DNA from 2 places in the Enterobacter mori genome. Region 1 is predicted to be linked to the other one. Evidence: predicted binding sites of a transcription regulator. Region 1 holds the regulator's gene; the other holds the start of a gene.
The links. The regulator PhoB, encoded in region 1, activates phosphate uptake and scavenging genes when phosphate is short. The targets are predictions, from matches to a motif close to CTGTCATAAAACTGNCNNAT.
Positions count from the first base shown of each region.

Region 2: a site for PhoB is predicted at 2,555-2,574, ahead of glpT (glycerol-3-phosphate transporter). Genes of this name have one in related genera too.

Region 1 is NZ_CP104285.1:975,614-979,642, reverse strand. It holds gene phoR (phosphate regulon sensor histidine kinase PhoR) at 301-1,596, opposite strand; gene phoB (phosphate response regulator transcription factor PhoB) at 1,618-2,307, opposite strand; gene sbcD (exonuclease subunit SbcD) at 2,495-3,700, shown strand; gene sbcC (exonuclease subunit SbcC) at 3,697-4,029, shown strand, end outside.
Region 2 is NZ_CP104285.1:3,210,605-3,214,633, forward strand. It holds gene glpQ (glycerophosphodiester phosphodiesterase) at 28-1,083, opposite strand; gene glpT (glycerol-3-phosphate transporter) at 1,095-2,447, opposite strand; gene glpA (anaerobic glycerol-3-phosphate dehydrogenase subunit A) at 2,699-4,029, shown strand, end outside.

The sequences.
Region 1 (4,029 bases):
CCTGGCGTGGAGAAGAATAGTTTTTCGATTTACCACGCAAATACAGTCGGTCTGACAGTATCTGGGGGGCAATTTAAACGCTTATAACGTTTAAAGGCAAGGAGGGATCGCAAAACCAGAACAATATACCAGCATGAAAAACCAGACCAGAACAATACGCTAATTATAAGAAAAACCCATGGCTAATCATGCGAACAAAAAAGCATCAACCGTATAATATTCACACGCGTTTCGCTTGACTGCAAAGCAAACGGGCCAGCAAATGCTGACCCGTGGAAAGGTAAAATGACACGCCTGCCGTCAGGCGATCTTTTTGGCAATTAATCGTTCCGGAATAACAAAGCTGAAGCGGGTTCCTTTACCCAGCGTACTCTGAATATCAAGACGGCTTTCATGATGATTCACCGCGTGTTTCACAATCGCCAGCCCCAGACCGCTTCCCCCGGTCTGCCGCGAGCGCGCTTTATCCACACGGTAGAATCGCTCGGTCAGACGCGGTATGTGCTCAGGGGCAATCCCCGGCCCGTTGTCCTCAACGCTAAACTCAGCGCCCGCGGTCACACGCTGCCAGCGCACCACGATATGGGTCCCCTCCGGCGTATGATTCACCGCGTTATACACCAGGTTGGAGATGGCGCTGCGCAGCTCATCTTCACTGCCGAGCACCTTCAGGGCGCTGTCGACCTCAAAGCTAATTTGATGTTTTTTATGGCTTAACGTTTGCGCTTCCCGCTCCACCACCCGCAGCATCATCGGCACGTCGATGGTGTCATTCAGTGCCAGTGAAGGTGCGGCTTCAATCTTCGAGAGCGTCAGCAGCTGCTTGACCAGACCTTCCATACGGTGCGTTTGCTCGCGCATGGTGTGCAGCGCTTTTTCACGCGGCGCACCTTCGAGCGTTTGCTCCTGCATCATCTCCAGGTAGCCCTGAAGCACGGTCAACGGGGTGCGTAATTCGTGGCTCACGTTTGCGAAGAAGTTGCGTCTCGCCCCTTCCAGCTGGTGCATCTGGGTGACATCCCGCGCCACCATCAGCCACTGTCGATCGCTGTAAGGCATCACGCGGATTTCCAGATGGCGCCCGTTGTTGAGCCTCAGATTGTGCGGCCCCGTAAAATCACGTTTTTTCAGATACAGCGTGAACTCCGGATAACGCAGCAGGTTAAGAATATTTTGCCCATTATCGTCCGGCCAGCGCAGGCCCAGCAGCTGTTGCGCCAGGCCGTTACACCAGAAAATCGTGCCTTCTTCAGTGGTCAGAATGACGGCATCCGGCAGCGACTCCGCGCCGCTGCGAAAGCGTTTGATTAAGCTTCCCAGCTCGCGACGACGTTTTTTATTACGCATCTGCATCTGGTGCAGGCCATACAGCAGCGGTTCCCAGCTCCCGCTTCCCGGCGGAGGGGTCATGCTTCTGTCCACCCACAGCCACCAGGAGAGGCGCAGTAAGTTCCAGAAATGCCAGACTAATAACCCGGTCACTGCCGCCAGCAAAAACCAAGGCAGATGCCCAAAGATGGCCCCCAGAATAAAGGCCGGAATACAGCATAAGATCAGTTCAAAGACGAGCCTTTTCCATGACAGACGTTCCAGCACGCGTCACACTCCTGTCACTGTTCAGAAACGGGTCGAAAAACGATAACCCGTACCGCGGACCGTCTGCACCATGCGATCGTGACCGCTCAGCTCCAGTGCTTTACGCAGGCGGCGAATATGCACATCAACCGTCCGGTCTTCCACATACACGTTAGTTCCCCAGACGTTATTCAGCAACTGCTCGCGGCTGTATACGCGTTCCGGGTGGGTCATGAAGAAGTGCAGGAGTTTAAATTCGGTAGGCCCCATGTCGAGGGGATTTTCGCCCGTCATCACGCGGTGTGAGGTGGGGTCAAGGCTCAGGCCCTGCATCTCAATCACCTCTTCTACCGCCATCGGCGAAATGCGGCGCATAACGGCTTTGATGCGAGCAACCAGTTCTTTGGGGGAGAACGGCTTGGTGATGTAATCGTCCGCGCCGGTTTCCAGACCGCGCACGCGATCCTCTTCTTCACCGCGCGCTGTGAGCATGACCACCGGAATATCGCGGGTCATCGCTTCACGTTTTAGATGTTTGATAAACTGCAGTCCAGAGCCGCCAGGCAACATCCAGTCAAGCAGAATCAGATCGGGCCAGGGTTCATTCAGCTGGTTCACCGCGCTGTCATAATCTTCCGCTTCAACCGGCTGGAAGCCATTTTGTTCGAGCACGAAGCACACCATTTCACGAATTGGAGCTTCATCTTCTACGACCAGAATACGTCTCGCCATACTTTGCCCTGTCTTATCTTATTTAAGTTACAAGTTTGTAATGCGGCGTCATTATGCGTCAGATTTATGACAGATTTATGAAAAACCTTACCACTATAAATGGCAAACTGTTGTTTTATTACAGCGGTTATTTTCCACTCCCTGACAGTTTATAATCCTGCTTTCTCAATTTTGCCACGGAACAGCTATGCGCATACTTCACACCTCGGACTGGCATCTGGGTCAAAATTTTTACAGCAAAAGCCGTGCGGCTGAACATGAAGCCTTCCTGAACTGGCTGCTGGAGACGGCCCAGACGCACGAGGTGGACGCGATTATTGTGGCGGGTGATATCTTCGATACCGGTTCACCTCCCAGCTATGCGCGTGAGCTCTATAACCGTTTCGTGGTGAATCTGCAGCAGACCGGCTGTCATCTGGTGATTGTCGCCGGAAATCACGATTCTGTGGCCACGCTGAATGAATCCCGCGATATTCTGGCGTTTCTCAATACCACCGTGGTGGCCAGCGCCGGACATGCCCCGCAGATCCTGAAAAAACGTGACGGCACGCCGGGAGCGGTGCTGTGTCCCATTCCGTTTTTGCGTCCGCGCGATATCGTACAAAGCCAGGCGGGACTTTCCGGCGGCGAAAAGCAACAGCATTTATTACAGGCTATCACTGATTATTATCACCAGCAGCATACCGATGCCTGCGCCCTGCGCGGCGAAGCGGCAATCCCGGTGATTGCGACCGGGCATCTCACTACCGTTGGGGCCAGTAAAAGTGACGCCGTACGTGACATCTATATCGGCACGCTGGATGCCTTCCCGGCGCAGAACTTCCCGCCAGCCGACTACATTGCGCTCGGACACATTCACCGCGCGCAGATCGTCGGCGGCTGCGAGCATATCCGCTATTGCGGCTCACCCATTTCACTCAGCTTCGATGAAACAGGCAAAGCCAAATCCGTGCATCTGGTCAGTTTTACCGACGGTAAACTCAGCGCTGTCGAGACGCTGGACGTGCCCGTTACCCAACCACTGGCCGTGCTAAAAGGCGATCTGGCGGCCATTGCTGAACAACTTGAGCAGTGGCGTGGTGTCGAGCAGGCTCCGCCCGTCTGGCTGGATATCGAAATCACCACCGATGACTACCTGCATGATATGCAAAGAAAAATTCAGGCACTGACGGAAGATCTGCCCGTCGAGGTCTTACTGGTTCGCCGCAGCCGGGAGCAGCGCGAGAAAATTCTGTTAGGTGCACAGCGTGAAACGCTGAGTGAACTGCGGGTCGAAGAGGTGTTTGCGCGCCGGTTGTCTCAGGAAGAGATTGACGACGCGAAGCGAGTAAGGCTCAACGAGCTGTTCACGCATACCCTGCATGTGCTTAACGATGAGGGAGAAAACGCATGAAAATTCTCAGCCTGCGCCTGAAAAACCTGAACTCCCTCAAGGGCGAGTGGAAAATCGACTTTACCGCTGAGCCATTTGCCAGCAACGGGCTGTTTGCCATTACCGGTGCTACCGGTGCCGGGAAAACCACCCTGCTCGACGCCATCTGCCTGGCGCTTTACCACGAAACGCCACGACTGCAAAAGGTCTCTCAGGCGCAAAACGACCTGATGACGCGCGACACCGCCGAGTGCCTGGCGGAAGTGGAGTTCGAGGTAAAAGGCATCGCCTATCGTGCGTTCTGGAGCCAGAACCGTGCGCGCAATCAGCCTGACGGGAACCTGCAGGCC
Region 2 (4,029 bases), 2.2 Mb from region 1:
CGCAGCCGCCACCCGGCAATTTCAGCGTTAATCTTTCAAAAAGCTCACCGCTTTATCCGGGAAATCCGTAAACAACCCGTCCACGCCCGCCTGGTTATACAACACCTCATAAAGCTGATTCACATCCGTGGCATACTCCGGCAACTGGTCTGCACGCACCGTATACGGATGCACCTGCATCTTGCTGGCGTGCGCCTCATTCACCATCGCCGTCAGCTTCACGTGGCCCGGCGCTGAGCCTTCCGCCACCAGCATGTGGTAATCCGGCCCAATGCCGTCGGCGTACTGCGCAATCTGCTTCATCGCGCCCGGCTTAAACATCCAGTCGTAGTTATAGTTCACCCACTTGCCGTCCGGCTGCTTCTCCTGGGTTTCATTCCAGTCGGTGTAGGCAATCAGCTGTACCAGATTGAGATCCATCCCCATCTTCGGCTCCAGCTCGGTTTTGATGCGCTTCAGCTCGGCGGCGTCAAAACACTGCAGGTAAACTTTGTCCTTCTTGCTGGTGTAGCCGTACTGTTTCAGTACCTCCAGCGTCTTCGCGGCAATATCCTTCCCTTCCTGATGGTGGAACCACGGCGCTTTGATTTCAGGATAGATTCCAATGTTTTTACCGGTTGAGTGGTTCAGCCCCTGAACAAACTCAATCTCTTCCTGGAAGGTATGAATGCGGAAGTCAGATTTGCCCATCGGGAAACGTCCCGGATAGACCTGCACCTTCTTGCCGTTTTCAATCTCGAAGCCTTCGGTAAACTTCAGGGAACGGATCTCCGCCAGCGTGAAGTCGATGGCGTAGTAGCGGCCATCTTTTCGCGCGCGGTCCGGGAAACGCTCCGCCACGTCCGTCACGCGGTCCAGATAGTGGTCATGCAGAACAACCAGCTGGTCGTCCTTCGTCATCACCAGATCCTGCTCCAGGTAATCCGCCCCCTGCGCATAGGCCATCGCTTTTGCCGGCAGCGTATGCTCTGGCAGATAGCCGCTCGCACCGCGGTGGGCAATAACGATTTTATCCGCCGCCAGCGCGGAGCCTGTCATCAGGCCCGCCAACAGCAGGCCAGTCGCTAACTGAGTTAATTTCATCACAAAGCTCCTTATTGACGACGCGCCAGCACTTCCGCGTGGTGACGTTTTTCACCGATCATCACCACAATCAGCAGCAGAACCGCCAGCACGCTGCCGCCGATCATCACCATAAACCCGCCGTCCCAGCCGAAGAAGTCAACGGTGTAGCCCACGATGGCGCTCGCCGCGACCGAACCGCCGAGGTAGCCGAACAGGCCGGTAAAGCCCGCCGCCGTACCTGCTGCTTTTTTCGGTGCCAGCTCCAGGGCATGCAAGCCGATCAGCATCACCGGACCGTAAATCAGGAAGCCGATAACGATCATGCAGGCCATATCTACTGATGGGTTGCCCGGCGGGTTGAGCCAGTAAACGACGGTGGCAATGGTCACCAGGGTCATAAAGAACACGCCCGTCGCACCGCGGTTGCCTTTAAACACCTTGTCCGACATCCAGCCGCAAAGCAGCGTGCCCGGGATCCCGGCATATTCATACAGGAAATAGGCCCAGGAGGATTTATCCAGCGCGAAGTGCTTCACCTCTTTCAGGTAGGTTGGCGACCAGTCGAGGATGCCGTAGCGCAGCAGGTAAACGAACACGTTGGCGACCGCGATGTACCACAGCAGCTTGTTGGGCAGCACGTACTTCATGAAGATCTGTTTTGCGGTCAGCTCTTCTTCGTGCTCTTTGCTGTAATCATCCGGATAGTCGTTTTTGTACTCTTCAATCGGCGGCAGGCCGCAGGACTGAGGCGTGTCGCGCATCAGCGCGAAAGCGATAATCGCCACGACGATGGCGCCGAAGGCGGGCATATACAGCGCGGCTTTCCAGTCGTTAAACCAGGCCATCCCCAGCAGGAAAAGCAGAGGCGGAAGCCCACCACCGACGTTATGGGCACAGTTCCACACCGACACGATACCGCCGCGCTCTTTCTGCGACCACCAGTGCACCATGGTACGTCCGCACGGCGGCCACCCCATTCCCTGGAACCAGCCGCAGAGGAACAGCAGCACGAACATAATCGCAATACTGGACGTCGCCCACGGCACAAAGCCCATGAACAACATCACCGCAGCGGCCAGAATCAGACCGGCAGGCAGGAACACGCGCGGATTCGAGCGATCCGACACCGAGCCCATGATGAATTTAGAAAAACCGTAGGCGATGGAGATCCCGGACAGTGCGAACCCCAGATCGCCGCGGGAGAAGCCCTGCTCCACCAGATAGGGCATGGCGAGCGCAAAGTTTTTACGCACAAGGTAGTACGCCGCGTACCCGAAGAAGATCCCCAGGAAGATTTGCCAACGCAGACGGCGGTAAAGCGGATCAATTTCTGCCTCTGGCAGACGCGCCCGATGCGACGCGGGTTTGAAGATACTGAGCATGACAGCCTCCGTGGCCTTGAATTGAATGGGCAGGTGGCTCGCACCTGAATTCCAGTGGCGGGATGTTAAGAAATCGCAGTGATTGTTACTGTGAATCAACGCACAGATTGTTACAGAAATATGACAGAATGCGCAAAAAAGCGCATGAAATCACGTTTCACTTTCGAATTTCGCGCGTTTATGTTCGAAATCAAACAAACCACACAATTGATATGGCTAAATGATAAAAAAACGAACATAGAGGGTAAACAATGACCATTCACGATCCTCGTTATAGCGATGTGATAATCATTGGTGGTGGTGCAACCGGCGCCGGGATCGCTCGCGACTGCGCCCTGCGCGGCCTGAGCGTCACGCTTCTGGAGCGTCATGACATTGCCACAGGCGCAACCGGGCGTAACCACGGCCTGCTGCACAGCGGTGCGCGGTATGCGGTCACCGACGGTGAATCCGCGCGCGAATGTATTGCTGAAAACCAAATCCTCAAGCGCATCGCCCGCCACTGCATTGAGCCGACCGACGGCCTCTTTATTACCCTGCCCGAAGATGACCTCGCTTTTCAGAAGACCTTTATTACCGCCTGCACCACAGCGGGCATTCAGGCTGAGGCCATGGATCCTGCACTGGCGCGACGGCTGGAACCGTCGGTTAACCCGGCGCTTATTGGCGCGGTAAAAGTACCTGACGGCACCGTCGACCCGTTCCGCCTGACGGCCGCCAATATGCTGGACGCCCGCGAGCACGGCGCGCGCATTCTGACCGGGCACGAAGTGACCGGGCTTATCCGCGAAGGTCATCGCATCTGTGGCGTGCGGCTCCTTGATACGCAGTACAACGAACACAGCGAGCTGTATGCCGCCGTAGTGGTCAACGCGGCGGGGATCTGGGGGCAGCGCATTGCGGAATACGCCGACCTGTCGGTGCGCATGTTCCCGGCGAAAGGCTCGCTGCTGATCCTCGACCACCGCATCAATAACCACGTGATCAACCGCTGCCGCAAACCGTCCGACGCCGATATCCTCGTCCCGGGCGACACCATTTCGTTAATCGGTACCACCTCAACCCACGTCGACTACAGCGAGATTGACTACAACCGCGTGACCGCCGAAGAGGTCGACATCCTGCTGCGCGAAGGGGAAAAACTCGCGCCGGTGATGGCGCAGACGCGTATTCTTCGCGCTTACGCGGGCGTGCGTCCGCTGGTCGCCAGCGACAACGATCCGAGCGGGCGCAACGTCAGCCGGGGCATCGTGCTGCTCGATCACGCCGCGCGCGACGGCATGGACGGGTTTATCACCATCACCGGCGGCAAGCTGATGACCTACCGCCTGATGGCCGAATGGGCGACCGATGCCGTCTGCCGCAAGCTGGGGAATACCGAAGCATGCGTGACGGCAGACCAGCCGCTGCCCGGCTCGCGGCAGTCCACCGAAAAAACCCTGCAAAAAATCATCTCCCTGCCCGCGCCGCTGCGCGGATCCGCGATTTACCGCCACGGTGACAGAACGCCACAGTGGCTCGGTGAAGGACGACTGAGCCGCAGCCTGGTGTGCGAGTGCGAAGCCGTCACCGCCGGCGAGGT